DNA from 3 places in the Pelotomaculum isophthalicicum JI genome. Region 1 is predicted to be linked to each of the others. Evidence: riboswitches for the same ligand, from Rfam matches in the RefSeq annotation. Region 1 holds a riboswitch; each other region holds the start of a gene.
The links. Region 1 has a riboswitch for molybdenum cofactor ahead of L7E55_RS11700 (FN3 associated domain-containing protein). Riboswitches for the same ligand answer to the same signal wherever they lie in the genome.

Region 1 (4,487 bases):
GGGTTATTGCTGCCCTCGACGCTCACTAGACCGAGGATGGGCTCCACCTCTTCCGCGCCCGACGGGTCGCCGGGCGTATTCCCGTCACCGTCGCCGCCGGTCTTGAAACGCGGGAAGTAATAACGCTTGTCTTTTAATAATTCCTGCACCGTCAGCGTCACCGTGTAGCCGTCCTTAGCAGTGAACTTAATTAACTTGGCCGTCTCAAGCATCCCCGCCTTGGCCAGCAAGTCCCGTAACTTAACTCCCTTGCCCACGTACCATTTCTTGGTGGGCCAGGTGTTGATGCAACTGTACACATGCTGGTATTGCTCCATGGCCTGGAGTTGGGCCAGGGTCAGCGTCACCGGAGTCTTTACCCCGTCTCCCGTGATTTCGACCGAGGTCGAGGGATCGGCCAGGGCCGCCGGCGGCGCCACCAGGCTTAACGCGCCGGCCAGCAGCAGCGCTCCCAGAATAGTCGCCATAAGCCCGCGAAACCATTTCTGTTTAACAATTTGCATTGAGCAGATACCCCTTTCACTTGTTCTACTGGTTGGTTAACATGAACAACTGCCCCGTGGCAGGGTCTTTGTAAACCGTGCCCATCTTTTCATAAAGCCTGCCCCGGCCCTCTTCGGTTTCGATCAGATCGTCCCGTATTTCCGGATCTTGCAAAACCTCGCGGCCGCGCTCCAGGTTGACGCGCTCACCTATTCGGCCCAGGTCGACATTCCAGTGCATGACCAGGGAGAGCATCAGCCCGCAGGCAAACACCAGCATGGCGTCCACAATGTTGATGGCGCCATCCATGGGATTGACCTCCTCAGGCGTTCCGCGTCTCCTGCTTCTCAGTCCCCCGTCCACGGGCGAACACCTCCAGTAAGCTTTCCAGCAAGGCCTCAAGTGAACTCAAGTAATCCTCATACCACCTTTTGCGCAGCCGGGAGATGGCAAAGGCGATGCCGGCGGCGGCCAGGCCGGTCACCGTGGCGTCAAAGGCGGTGAGCAGGGAGTCGGCCAGGGTCCTGGTGTCGCCCTGGCCCAGGGCGATCATGCCCGGCCCCAGTGGAATCAGAGTGGCCATCAACCCGAACATGGGCCCCAGGCGGGCCACCAGGTCGGTCCTGTTGGTGATCCCGGCGTAATGCAGTTCCTCGCCGGCAAGCAGCCGGCGGGCCAGGGCCTGCAGGGAGGTGGCGGGCAAATGGCGGTGCTTGATCAACTCGCCCAGAGCCGCTTTCTGGCGCCGGAACAACCGGCTATTTTCGATCTCGTCCATGATCTGAACGGCTTCTTTCCCCTGAAAGGCGTCAACCAACTCCGGCACCCTTACCCGTGCCCGGCGCCGCTCCATGAGGGTTTCCACAAGCAGGCCGCCCAGTTCAATCACGGTAAAGGCCAGTAACAGCAGCAGGACCGCGACGGTAGGCATTAGTAAAGCCGACGAGATGACATGCATTGTATCTTTCAACGGGGTTAACACAGATATTGTCACCTAGCTACCTCCTTTGCGTATTCCAAGTACCTCTTAATCGCGCCGGTTAGAAACAGGAGTAGAAACACAACCGCCGCGTAACCGTCCTGTATATCTGCCTCCTCCTGTAACTTCAAGGGTATATCATCGGCCGACATCTCGAAAACACGCCAGGGTTGTACATCCGGCTGCTCCGGGGTGACACCGCCGGTAGTTGAAGCGGCGGCAACTTCCTTTTTTTCCGCCAGGTACTGCCGGTTGGCTTCCGGCACCGGCTGTTCGGCAGGTATCTCCGGCTGCCTATCGGCAGTTGTCGAATCGCCGGCAGCCGCCTTTTTCTCCGCCGGGCTCTGCCGGTTGGTGGCGATAATCTCATTTTCCGCCGGGGAACGCCGTCCACTCTCCGGCACTGGCGCTTTTTTGGGCATCTCCCGCGACCCGCTCTGCTGAGAACCTGCGTTAGTCAGGCTTTGACCATGCACGACGCAGGAAGCCGACAGGTTCCCGGCCACAGTCCTCGCGGTGATGGTGGCCGTGCCGGGGCCGACCACCGTCACCAGGCCGTTGCCGTCGACCGTGGCCACCCTGGTGTCGCTGGAACTCCAGGTCACGTCGTGGTCCATGGTGTTGTATGGTTCTATGCTCGCCACCAACTCAATGGTGTTACCGACTTTGAGACTGGCCGTGTCCTGGTCGAGGGTGATCTTGGTGGGCGGCCCGGCCGGCCTCTTCGCCGGGTCCGCCGCTTTGCCCGTGAGATCAGCTTTATAGGTAAAGGTTACAACGTCGCTGTCCTCTTTGCCGGGACCGATGGTGACGGCCTTGATCACCGTGTCCTTTTTAATCTCGATGGGCCGGTTGACGCTGTCCAAATCGTCCGGCCGCAGCGGCCACCACCGCTTTGCGCTCTTGTTGTACATCGGGCTGTTAATGGTCGGGATGCTGCCGTCCGTGGTGTAATACACCTTGTCCGCGTCATTGTGCTTATTGCTGAGCTCGATCTTGGTCCCCGCGGGCACCTCTCCGCCGGCCACGCTCGCCTTCGGGCTGTCCCATTTGGGTGGGGCGTCGGTAAGCACCTCGATTTTAGCCACATATTTTAAAAACAAGTTATTGTTCTGCTCGGTAACCGCCCGCTGCCCGATGAGCAGCAGCAGCGCGTCCCGGTCGTTCATTTCGGCGGGGTTGTCACTGCCCTCGCTGCTGATCAGGGCAAGGATCGGCTCCACCTCCCGCGCGCCCTCCGGAGAGCCTGGAACGCTCCCGTCGCTGGCATGGTTGTCCATTAAGCGCGAGAAATAATAGCGCTTGTCTTTGAACAACTCCTTAACTGTAAGCGTCACTTCGTACCCGTCGTTCGACACAAATCTGATCAGCCTGGCCTCTTCTGTCATCCCCGCCAGGGCGAGCAGGTCCCTCAGCTTGACACCTTTCCCTATGTACCACTTTTTGGTAGGCCAGGTGTTGATCACACTGTACACGTGCTCGTATTGTTTCATGCCCTCGAGCTGGGACAGGGTCAAGGTCACGGGGGCAGTCACTCCGTCCCCGGTGATCTCCACCGAGTCCGACTGATCGGCCAGGGCCGCCATGGGCGCCATCAGGTTGGATAAGCCTACGAGCAGCAGCAATACCAGTAATTTCACAAAGAGCTTACAGAGCCATATATTTTTAACTGCCGGCGTGATCATACTCCCCTTATCGCCAGAAATTGACAAAACAAAAACAGCCGGGCGCGGAAAACGCGTCCAGCCGTTGTGCACAGCAGGCAAACAACCCTTTCCGCACTGGGAGGCAGGCCTGTTTCCGGGCCGGCCCTGCCGGTCAGCCGCCATAGCCGCGCGAGGCCACAGGCGGGCAGACTAGGATGTTACACTGTGGATGTCCAGAACGATATTATATTTTAACAAACATAGCGTAAACCATCATTACCACAAAAGGATAAAATTTCTACAAATAGGTTTAGACCGGTTTAGAAGATAACAGTAGAACTCCGGTTAAGCCACGCTTTCATTTAATTTATAACTACTCCTGTCTAGCCCTCGGGTTATACTTATCTAATAAATTAACCCAATAATAATCTATTAGATAACTCAAACTAAACCATGCTGTATTTGGACAAAAAACACCCCCGGGTGAAGGGGGTGGGTAGCATACCGGACGGGTAACGTTGAAAGCCGGAAATCCGCTAGCCCGAGATCAAGTCTATAAGCATGCCGTAATCCGTGACGTCAACGTAGCCGTCGGAGTCGAGATCAGCGGCGTAAATCTCAAAATCATTGGGGGTATACTCGGCACTGATAATGTCGATCATTATCCCCAGGTCTGTGACATCGATGTAGCCGTCGTAGTCGATATCCCCCTTGGCGCGGTTGGTGTAGACGAAGGTTTGCACATCGCTGTTCGTTTTTCCGTTTTGGTTGTTTTGGCCGGGGGGTCCGATCCTGACGGCCTTGATCGCTGTTTTACCGGTAGTGCTGACGGTGATCGGGTGATTGATTGTGTTCAGACCTGGGTGGTCATACCACCATCTGCTGCCAATCCAGTTATAGATCGGGCTGTTCAGGGTCGGGGTGCTGCCGTCAGTGGTATAGTAAATCTTGTCCGTGTCTTCCAGCCCGTTGTCTGGGGTACCGGGTATGGACAGCGCCACCTGGCCGTTGGCCGGGGGCGGCCCGCTGGCCGGACTAGCCTGAATGGAGCTATCCCATTGACTAGGTTGGGTGGTGAGCACTTCAATTCTGTTCACATAGGCCTGGAGTTGGGCCACGGTGAAGGTAGTGGGATTCGTCACCCCGTTTCCGTCGATCTGTACCTCGGTCGACGCGGCCAGGGCCGGCGCGGGCGCGGTCAGGCTGAACTCAGCAGCGCGCCCAGGACGGTCAGGCAAACCTTGTAAAACCAGTTTTTTTTGACTATTAACATTTTAATTATCCCTCCTTTTTTAATTCATAAACAAACAACTTTGGCTCGTCGAAGACATAAAACGTCGCCATATTATCGGTTTCCGAAAGCGGCCGGTACATGACGG
Region 2 (4,487 bases), on a different contig from region 1:
CGCCACGAATCAAGATCTCCAAAAACTCTATTATGAGGGTAAATTCAGGCAAGATTTATATTATAGATTAAAGGTTATATCGTTAAATATTCCGCCGCTGAGTACTCACTCTGAGGACATTCCCATTTTAGTTAATTATTTTATTGACATATACAGCAAAGCAAACAATAAACAGATTAAAGGCATTTCCAAAGAAGCAATGAATTATTTACTAAGTTATGATTGGCCAGGCAATATTAGAGAATTGGGAAATGTTATAGAGAGGGCTATATTGTTCTGCAAAGAGAAAATAATAAGACTGGAAGATTTGGGCGTTAGTAACAATAATAGTAATATTGAAAGCGGGGCAGATATTTTTTCACTATCGGGTATTGAAAGAGATACCATTCTTAAAGCTTTGCAAGCCACAAATGGGAACAAATCTCAAACAGCAAAAATATTGGGTATCAGCCGGTCAACTTTATATAAAAAGTTGGAGTTACTATGAAGTAACTCCAATGCGGCTCATGTTCATTGAAAAAGGCGTATGGAAAAACCAGACGCCTTTTTCATCACTCATACCTTATTACTATTTTATATTCTAAAGCTTTTTACTTCTTTTGAAACGCCTTTCACTTCCAGAACATGCACAGCACAGGCAATGCAGGGGTCAAAGGCGCGGACTATGCGCACCAACTCAATCGGATTGTCCGGGTCTTTGACCGGGGCGCCTACCAAAGCCTCTTCTATCGGACCGCGTTGCCCCTTGTCATCCCTGGGACCACCATTCCAGGTAGTCGGCACAACTGCCTGGTAATTATCAATCTTGTGGTCTTTAATGGTAATCCAGTGTCCCAGAGCGCCGCGCGGAGCCTCGTGCAATCCTACGCCAGATCCTTCTTTAGGTATGTTAAACGGCGCGAAGGTCGGCTGTCCGGGCACCAGTTGATCCAACCACTCGGGCATGGCGTGGGCAACCTGGGTGGCTTCCAAAGCGCGCGCGAAATGCCGTCCAAGAACCGAAAATCCCTTGTCTCCCAAACCAATAACGTCTTTTTGCTTATTTACAATCTGGCGGGCCAATGGTCCCACCTCATACGGCGTTCCTTCATAACGAGGCGCCTTTAACCAGGAGTACGCGCCCTTCTTTCCGGGAGCCGGTTCGGTTACTCCTTCTCCAGGATATTTTCCAGTTCCATCTTTGAACCAGGAATATTTTACCTCTTCAGTTATTTTAGTCTTGTCAAGCGGTAAAAACTGACCGTTGATATAGCGGCCACGCTTAAACAACTGTTTTTGCCCGTCCGGATCGTCTTCATCGGTCAGTTTGATGCCGCCATAAGCCAGCATGTTTTTACAGCCTGTCCCGATGCTGAACCCGTCATCGCCATAAATCTTCGCCACCGCGAGCACATCCGGGATATACACGTCATCCACAAAAGAGGTTATTTCACGCAGGTACTGTCTGAACTGGGCGATTTTTTCGGCCGTCACGACTTCAGTCACTCCGCCCGCGGTAAACACTGTGACGTGAGGCATTTTTGCCCCAAAGATAGCCAGCATCTCTTGCGCTTTTTTACGGATGTCCAAAGCCTTGATATAATGCTGCACCGCCAGGTCGTTAATATCTTGAGGCAAGCGGTAATCGCCTTCATAACGCGGGATAAAGGGCGCCGTTTCAGGCCCCTTGACATAATCCAAAGCCGCCAGGTGGTAAAAATGCAGCACATGGGATTGCAAATAATTTGCCCCTTGGATTAAATTGCGGACGATCCTGCCGTTTGTCGGCGGCTTCACGCCAAAAGCGTCATCAAGACACAGCATCGAGGCCGTGCCGTGGGCAATCGGACAAACTCCGCAAATCCGCTGCATAATATGACAGGCATCGCGAGGATCGCGCCCTTTTAAAATTAATTCCAAGCCCCTGAATAAAGTCCCGCTTGATTTGGCGTCAATAACTTTTCCGCCATCTACTTCCACTTCAATCTTCAGGTGTCCTTCAATCCGGGTTACCGGATCAATAATAATTTGTTGTGCCACTTTATATTTTTCACCCCTATCAACTAGAATTACTTTAACTAACTAGTTTTCTTCTTTTCCGGAAACTCTATTTTCAGGTTAGGCACAACCGGTGCGTAAGTAACCTTTTCTTTGTTGGTCAGGGGATACACGCCATAGAAAGGCGCGCTTTGGTCAGGAAAAGTAGGTTCTGAACAAGCCTGACAAGGAGCCCCGGCCTTTATGCACCAGTTCACATTATTGTTCCAGCCCCGCTTATAGCAGTCCGAGGTGGCCACAAAACCCTTGCAGCCCAAATAAGCCAGACACCCTTCATCACCAATATACTGGGCGAATTTGCCAACATCAAAATACTGCCGCCGGAAACAATTATCGTGAATCGGTTCAGGATAGAACATCTTGGGGCGCCCAAACTTGTCCAATTCCGGAATTTGGCCGTATTTCAACACGTAAACAACCGTGCCCAGGAAATGGTCGGGATGCATCGGACATAAGGAAAGATTAATGACAGGTTTATCTTTAACCACCTGATTTACACCCACCACCCCGGTAGGATTGGGCGCCGCGGCGGGTATGCCGCCGAACGAGGCGCAATTGCCGGCTGCAATCACGGCGCTGGCTGCCTTGCCAAGGGTAGTCACGGCTGACAGCATGGTTAATTCTTTATTATTTTTTTCCGCGATGGTGCAGTAAGCCCCTTTCTCCTTGGTGGGAATGCCGCCTTCAATTACCAGGATAAACTGATTATTTAATTTTGACGCCGCTTCCTCCAATACTTCCGCGCAAAGATGACCTGACCCGGCCATAACATTAGGATGATACCTTAAGCTGATAACGTCGAGAAGCACCTTTTCAATCGCCGGTTCGACACTGTTTAGCAACGAAATAGAGCACCCCGTGCAACTGGCGCCTTGCAACCAGATTACCGGAGGTTTGCCGTCAGCCGCAAAAGCCAGAGTTTCTTCGAGATCGGGCCCCAGCAAAGTGATTAGACTTGCTCCGGCTGCCGAAGTCATGCAGAGCTTAATAAATTCACGCCGTGTTAAACCCAAATCTTACTCCCTCCTTAATATGGTAATAATAACTCTTAGAAATGGGATTTACGCACCCCCCGCCCAAAGATGGTAATAATGTCTTTATCCAATAGAATATAATAAAAACTTTGCCTTCCTGAAAAAAGGGCAAAGTTCTCGTGCTTATAAATGATCGTCCTTGCTCATTTATAAACATGACATCTAAACTGTGCTCTCCTTTCCACGATGGGAGGCGTACCGGTTTCCCGGTATACCCGCCGGTCAGGCATCCATACCACAGGCTAAGGTCACCTGGCTCGGAGAATAAGCTATAGATTAAGCTGTATTTTTATTTCGATAAAAAAGTTTATTTTCCTTTTTATTTATAAAAAAATTTTATCGCCTGATTAATTTCCTTTTTTATTGAATTTATCAGAGAAGGCAAGGCTTTGTTGACTGCATGGGAAAGTTGATCATTAAATGTAATTTCCCCTGGTTGGATACCGTAAATGATTGTTGGCGGCAACTTTCCCAGCTGATTCGCTATATGTAACACCTCTTGCAGATTCAAATCATGTAAGGAGATAATTTGATCAGAAGAGTCAAAGGCTATTTCCTCAGCAGGTATGCGAAATATAGCGCCCGGCTCCTCACCGGCTTCCAGGCAGTCGATAATAACGGCATAGCCGGCGTCTTCCAGCCAATACAGCAAGTCAATACCCGCCGTCCCGCCGTCCACTATTTTTACGCAGGCGGGGAATGAATCTTTTTTCAGCTCGTTAATCGCGTGAATGCCTGCTCCATCATCACCGAGCAGTAAATTGCCCACACCTATTACAACAACCCTTTTTTCCTCCCCGGGCATAAAACACAACCCTTCCCCATTAACAGATACGCGGCAGGGGCGCGCCCGCCATCATATTTAGCTGTCTGGCGCCTCCCAGCGCGGTCCGCAAATAGACATTTCCTTTTCCAGCCTGAATATCGCCGATCTGGCAGGCATACTCCGCCGACCAATCTTCTCTCAGATATCTCAAGAGCTCACCTGCCTCTTCCGCCGCCACGACTATGAGAAACTTACCCTCGTTAGCCAGGTAGAGGGGATCCAGCCCCAGTAGTTCCGTAATCCCTTTAACACTGTCCTCCACCGGCAAGGCTGCTTCATCCAGCCAGAAATCCACTCCGGAAGACATGGCAATTTCTTTCGCGTTGGTCGCCAGGCCCCCCCTGGTTAAATCGCGCATCAGCTTAATCCCTTTAAACCTTTTAAGAATTTCTGTAGTCATAATGCTTAGAGGGGCGCAGTCGCTGATAATCTGGCTGTCCAGGCCAAGCGCCTCCCGCTGCAGTAAAATAGCTAGGCCGTGATTGCCCAGGCAGCCGTTAACCAGCACCTTGTCGCCGGGCTCCAGTCGCTGGTAGCCCAAGTTAGCCCCGGGCAGCAAGTAACCAACTCCGGTAGTCGTAATATATACC
Region 3 (4,487 bases), on a different contig from region 1:
AACGTTGGTGATCACCGGGTCAACAGGCACTCCATTATTCGTAGCGGTGGCCATAATGATCTTGTAACCGGCCAAACCACTCCCGTTGTCTGTGGCAGCGGGCCAGCTGATGCGAATACTTGTGTCGGAAAGAGAAACATACGAAAGTTTGCCATCAATCGGCCAGAAGGGCGGCACTATATCGACGTCCGCTGCTGTGGTGACGTCAACGCTGGGACCGTCGGTGCTATAATTGCCCAACGCGTCGAACGCCTGCACTCGGAAAGTGTATGGAGTGCTTGCAGTCAGGCCGGTGATGTTATATGTCGTGTCCCCGTAGACGGTAGCGACAACGCTACCGCTGCCGATGATCTGGTAGCCCGCCACTCCCACGTTATCCTGGGCGTCAGACCAGGTCAGGGACACACTGTTTTTGGTAATGCCGGAAGGCGTCAAGCTGCCGTTAGTCCAGTAAGGTGGGGTGGTATCGGGCTCGGCCGGGGTCGAGGCATTGGCTGTCGGCCCGCCGGTGCTCCAGTTGTTGCCGGCGTCGACGGCTTCCACCCTGAAGTTGTAAGTGGCGCTGCTGTTCAGGCCAGTGAGGTTGTATTGCACCAGGCCGCCCGCCTGCGTATACGTCGCGCTGCTCACGGTATAGGCCACCGCGCCGTCCTGGTAAATCTGATAGCCGGTCACCCCCACGTTATCCGAGGCGGGAGTCCAGGTCAGGGTGAGCCCGCTGTAAGTCACGTTGGAAACGGTCAGCGAACCTCCGTCAACCCAGACGGGCGCGGTGGTGTCGGCAGGACCGTCATGAGTCAGGTCCCCGGTGAACTTGGCAACGAAGGCGTCACTGGCGCCGCTAAGCGAAGGTTGGCATGCGCCGGTAGTAATCGGGAAGCCGCTGGCGGCGGGCAACCCGGTCAGGTAGACGTTGCCCCAGGCGTCCAGCGTCATGTCATAGGGTGTATCATTGCTGTTGGCCCCCCCGAAGTATGTGGAGGCGAGCAGGCCTGACGGGTCGCTGGCCGTCCTGGTCAGGTCGCCCTTCATCCTGCTGATGACGATGTCGGTGCCGCTGGTGCCGTTTCTAGCCGTGCTGTAGGCCCCAGCAGAGCACGGGTAGGAACTAGGACTCGAAGAAGTACCTTCAATATATAAATTGCCACCGGAATCCAAAACTATTTTCCTCAGTGTATCGGCGACGCTCGTGCCGAGATAGGTCGCGGCGAGCCGCTGGGTCAGGCCGCCGTTCAGCTCGGCGATGAACATCTCATTGACGCCGTTGCTGCCCGTCTGGTAGGCTGAGGCGTAGCCAGGGCCGGCGGAGACAAAATCAGTTTCTGTCGTATATCCGCCGGCGTATACCACCGTGTTCCCGCCGGCGTCCTTGCCCAGGGCAATTGAAACGAGGGTTTCGCCGCCGCTACCGGTGCCGAGGTAGGTGGAGGCCAGGAGGTTGGCCAGATTGTTATCCAACTCGGATACAAAACTCTGGAGGTTGGCATTTGTGTTTTTTACCTGGTTATAAGCGCCCGGGGTGACCGGCAAGTTTTTTGACGCGTTATATACAGTATTTCCTGCCACGTAGACATTGTCGCTGCTGTCGATGGACATGCAATATATGGTAGTTGCGGCCGCGCCGCCCAGGTAGGTGGAGGCGCGTAGTTCGGACAGGTCGGGGCTAAACTTGGAGATGAACCCGTCGGTAATCGCGGTGGTTGCTTTGTGCGCCTGCTGGTAGGCGCTGGAGGTGGTGGGTAAATTCCCGTCCATGTACGTTGTCCCGGCCACGAAGACGTTGCCCTGGCTGTCTATACCAATGGCGTTTGGCCGGTCATTGTCAGCGCCCCCCAAATAGGTGGCAGACTTGAGCTGGGAGAGGTCGCCGCTCAGCCTGGCAACGAAAATGTCGCTGGATGAATGCGTGTCAACGTAACCTTGATATGCCCCGCCCGGGTGGGGAAAGTCGGGCGACATGGTGTACCCGGTCAGGTAGACTTCGCCCGACGGGGCGACCGCCAGGCAATTGCCGGTATTATTAATTGAATCGGCAGCGCTCCCGCCCAGATAGGTGGCCGCGAGGAGCCGGGTGAGGTCGGGGCTCATTTTGGCCACGAACATGTCACCGTTGGCGGTGTCTATTTGTGTATTCCCGAAACCCTGCGACGCGCCCGGGAAGGTCGGCGACTTGGTGGTGCCCGCCACGTAGACGTACCCGTACTTGTCCAGGGCGATGCAGTAGCCCGTTTCCGCCCCGCTGCCGCCCAGGAAGGTGGAACCCAGCAGCGGGTCGATCACCAGGGGACAGGCGCGGTTATACTCGCCTAGTTCAAAGCCGTAACTGCCGCCGTTTACCACGTAAGCGACATTAACTTCAACGCGCTGCCCGCCGATTTCCTGGTAGGCGGACGGGCGGGTCATTTCGACCGTGCCTAATTTTGTGGACAGCTCCAGCTCGCCCCGGTCATTGACGGTGAGCTTGTCCGCGCCGGTAACTTTAACCGCGATGGCGGCAGGGTCGCCGCCGGGGGCCACGGTAAAGATTTTCTCCACGTTGTCGCCGTGAGCTTTAAGGTTCACGCTGATCTTGTCGTAAACCTCGCCCAGGGTGATCATGCCGTAAGACGGCAGGTTGGTCCGCCACTTGCCGCTGTCGTCGCCGAGGTAGTAGTTGACGGAGGCGCCCGGTTCTCCCACCGGGGCCGGCGCCAGCGCCCTGGCCCCGGCAAACTCCTCTCTTACCGCCCAGCCACCGTCTTCACCTTTGGGCAAGGCGTAAGTTAGGCCGTCATTAGTGACAAAGACGGTTCCAGCGAAAGTGCCGGCGTAAAACTTAACTCGCTCGTCTTTAATCTGGCCCTCGTTTGGCAAGAAGGGCACTTGGACGGAGGCCATTTTCGCCTGCATCTCCGGGGTAGCGCCGCCGGCCGCGGCTGTTACGGCGCTACCCGCCAGAGCGAAGGTCCCACCTAGGCAGAGCAGCGCCGCGGTTAACAAACCAATAATTAATTTTCTGAAGCGCAAAATGATATCACTTCCTTTGCTAATGGTGTTGCCGCCGGGCAAAATAACCGATGACTTTTACGAATCTTCCGATGAATTTTCCTGTTCAAATCGCTCCTGGCTAAATCCGGCATCTACATCATGGTTTACCCAACTATCACCCCCCCCAAAAAAATCTCTAGTCAATCTCCCGCAAACAAAAAACAGCCGTGTACGGAAAACGCACACAGCCGTTGAAGATAACTGGCACTAGACCCTTTCCGCACTGGGAGGCATACCCTTTTCAAGGTATACCCTATCGGTCAGCCGCCATAGCCCTTAAAGCCAAGGATAATGTGCCAAATAGCCACAGGCGGGTAGACTCGGGTGGTGGTATGAAATTGTTAGTTTCCGGTAAACATTGGTTGAAAAGCAATAAACCAGTATGTCATAAGTCAAATAGCCACAGGCGGGTTACTCGGATGATATGATACTGATCTGGTTCTATGAACATATACCATGATATTCTACATTGTGGAACAAATTCCTACCCGCTTAAAAAAATTTGTCTAGGTAGGAAAACCCCGGTCTGACGGCCGGGGCTGAGAATAACAGCTCATTTCACCTGATTTTAAGAGGTCGTAGCACCTGATCCGGCCGCGGAAAAACCCGCTTCAAGGGTGTAGGTGGTATTCTTGGGCACGACTCGGAAGTAATAAGTGGTAAGAGGGCTTAGCTCATATGCACTATTATCCGAAGTGTCCCCGGCCACGAATGAGAAAGGAGCGGTACCGGTGATGTCACTTACATTAAGTTTCGTAAAGCCCGTCCACTGGTTGGTGGAATAGTAGACGTCATACGCTTCGGTTGCGCTAGAATTGGTGATGCCGCTGGCGTTCCAGTGCACTGTCAGCGTGGTGCTGGTTGGAGTATCAACCGTGGGCCTGTTGTCCAACCAGGCGGGGAGGTCGTTGCTAAGTGAGCTGAAACTGAGCTGGTTGTTGGTTATTTGGGCATGGGTCCAGGAATTGCCGCTTATGTCAGTGACAGGCGGCACGTCCAGGGTATAGCTGTGGGTGCCGGCGGAATAATCCCGGTTATAGCAGGTATTGGTATTGCCCTGGACCGTCTCGGGGAAGAAGAAGAAGGTGTTCGCGGTATTGGCAAATGGCTTGTAATTCTCGGCACCTGAAACGGCGTAGGCATCGATAGTGTCGTCATAGACAACTGCCGTACCGCCTTTTTTATAGTTTGCCACCAGGCCGTTGGGATCACTTAAACTTAATAAGGTGGCGGCAGTGGTGGAGTTGACGGGCCGGTCAAAAATGACGCCCACGTTGGGCTCATAAGGCACGTTTGAGGTGCCCACAGTGTAGGTGACAACTGGCGCAACACTATCACTGAAAGCATTGTCATTTGCAGGAGTGACGTTTAAAGGAGTCCTGAAAGTGAAGGTGAAGTCGCTCCTGTTCCGGTAGTTGCCCAGGGTCAAAAGATTGTCGTCAGCAACGGTAGCCGCTTTG

Region 2: linked by a shared signal. The riboswitch ahead of L7E55_RS13840 (hydrogenase small subunit) and the one ahead of L7E55_RS11700 (FN3 associated domain-containing protein) in region 1 are both predicted to bind molybdenum cofactor.
Region 3: linked by a shared signal. The riboswitch ahead of L7E55_RS14370 (DUF7948 domain-containing protein) and the one ahead of L7E55_RS11700 (FN3 associated domain-containing protein) in region 1 are both predicted to bind molybdenum cofactor.

What each region holds. Positions count from the first base shown of each region.
Region 1 covers NZ_JAKOAV010000022.1:19,648-24,134, reverse strand. Annotated here, with positions in the region: gene L7E55_RS11720 (stalk domain-containing protein) at 1-347, opposite strand, end outside; gene L7E55_RS11715 (hypothetical protein) at 286-543, shown strand; gene L7E55_RS11710 (DUF2149 domain-containing protein) at 529-846, opposite strand; gene L7E55_RS11705 (MotA/TolQ/ExbB proton channel family protein) at 806-1,477, opposite strand; gene L7E55_RS11700 (FN3 associated domain-containing protein) at 1,474-3,219, opposite strand; molybdenum cofactor riboswitch at 3,215-3,337, opposite strand; gene L7E55_RS11695 (chitobiase/beta-hexosaminidase C-terminal domain-containing protein) at 3,645-4,250, opposite strand; gene L7E55_RS11690 (DUF5305 family protein) at 4,387-4,487, opposite strand, start outside.
Region 2 covers NZ_JAKOAV010000030.1:28,440-32,926, forward strand. Annotated here, with positions in the region: gene L7E55_RS13830 (sigma-54 interaction domain-containing protein) at 1-487, shown strand, start outside; gene L7E55_RS13835 (nickel-dependent hydrogenase large subunit) at 574-2,019, opposite strand; gene L7E55_RS13840 (hydrogenase small subunit) at 2,058-3,050, opposite strand; molybdenum cofactor riboswitch at 3,230-3,346, opposite strand; gene L7E55_RS13845 (HyaD/HybD family hydrogenase maturation endopeptidase) at 3,391-3,876, opposite strand; gene hypE (hydrogenase expression/formation protein HypE) at 3,896-4,487, opposite strand, start outside.
Region 3 covers NZ_JAKOAV010000033.1:11,476-15,962, reverse strand. Annotated here, with positions in the region: gene L7E55_RS14370 (DUF7948 domain-containing protein) at 1-3,006, opposite strand, end outside; molybdenum cofactor riboswitch at 3,223-3,365, opposite strand; gene L7E55_RS14365 (fibronectin type III domain-containing protein) at 3,596-4,487, opposite strand, start outside.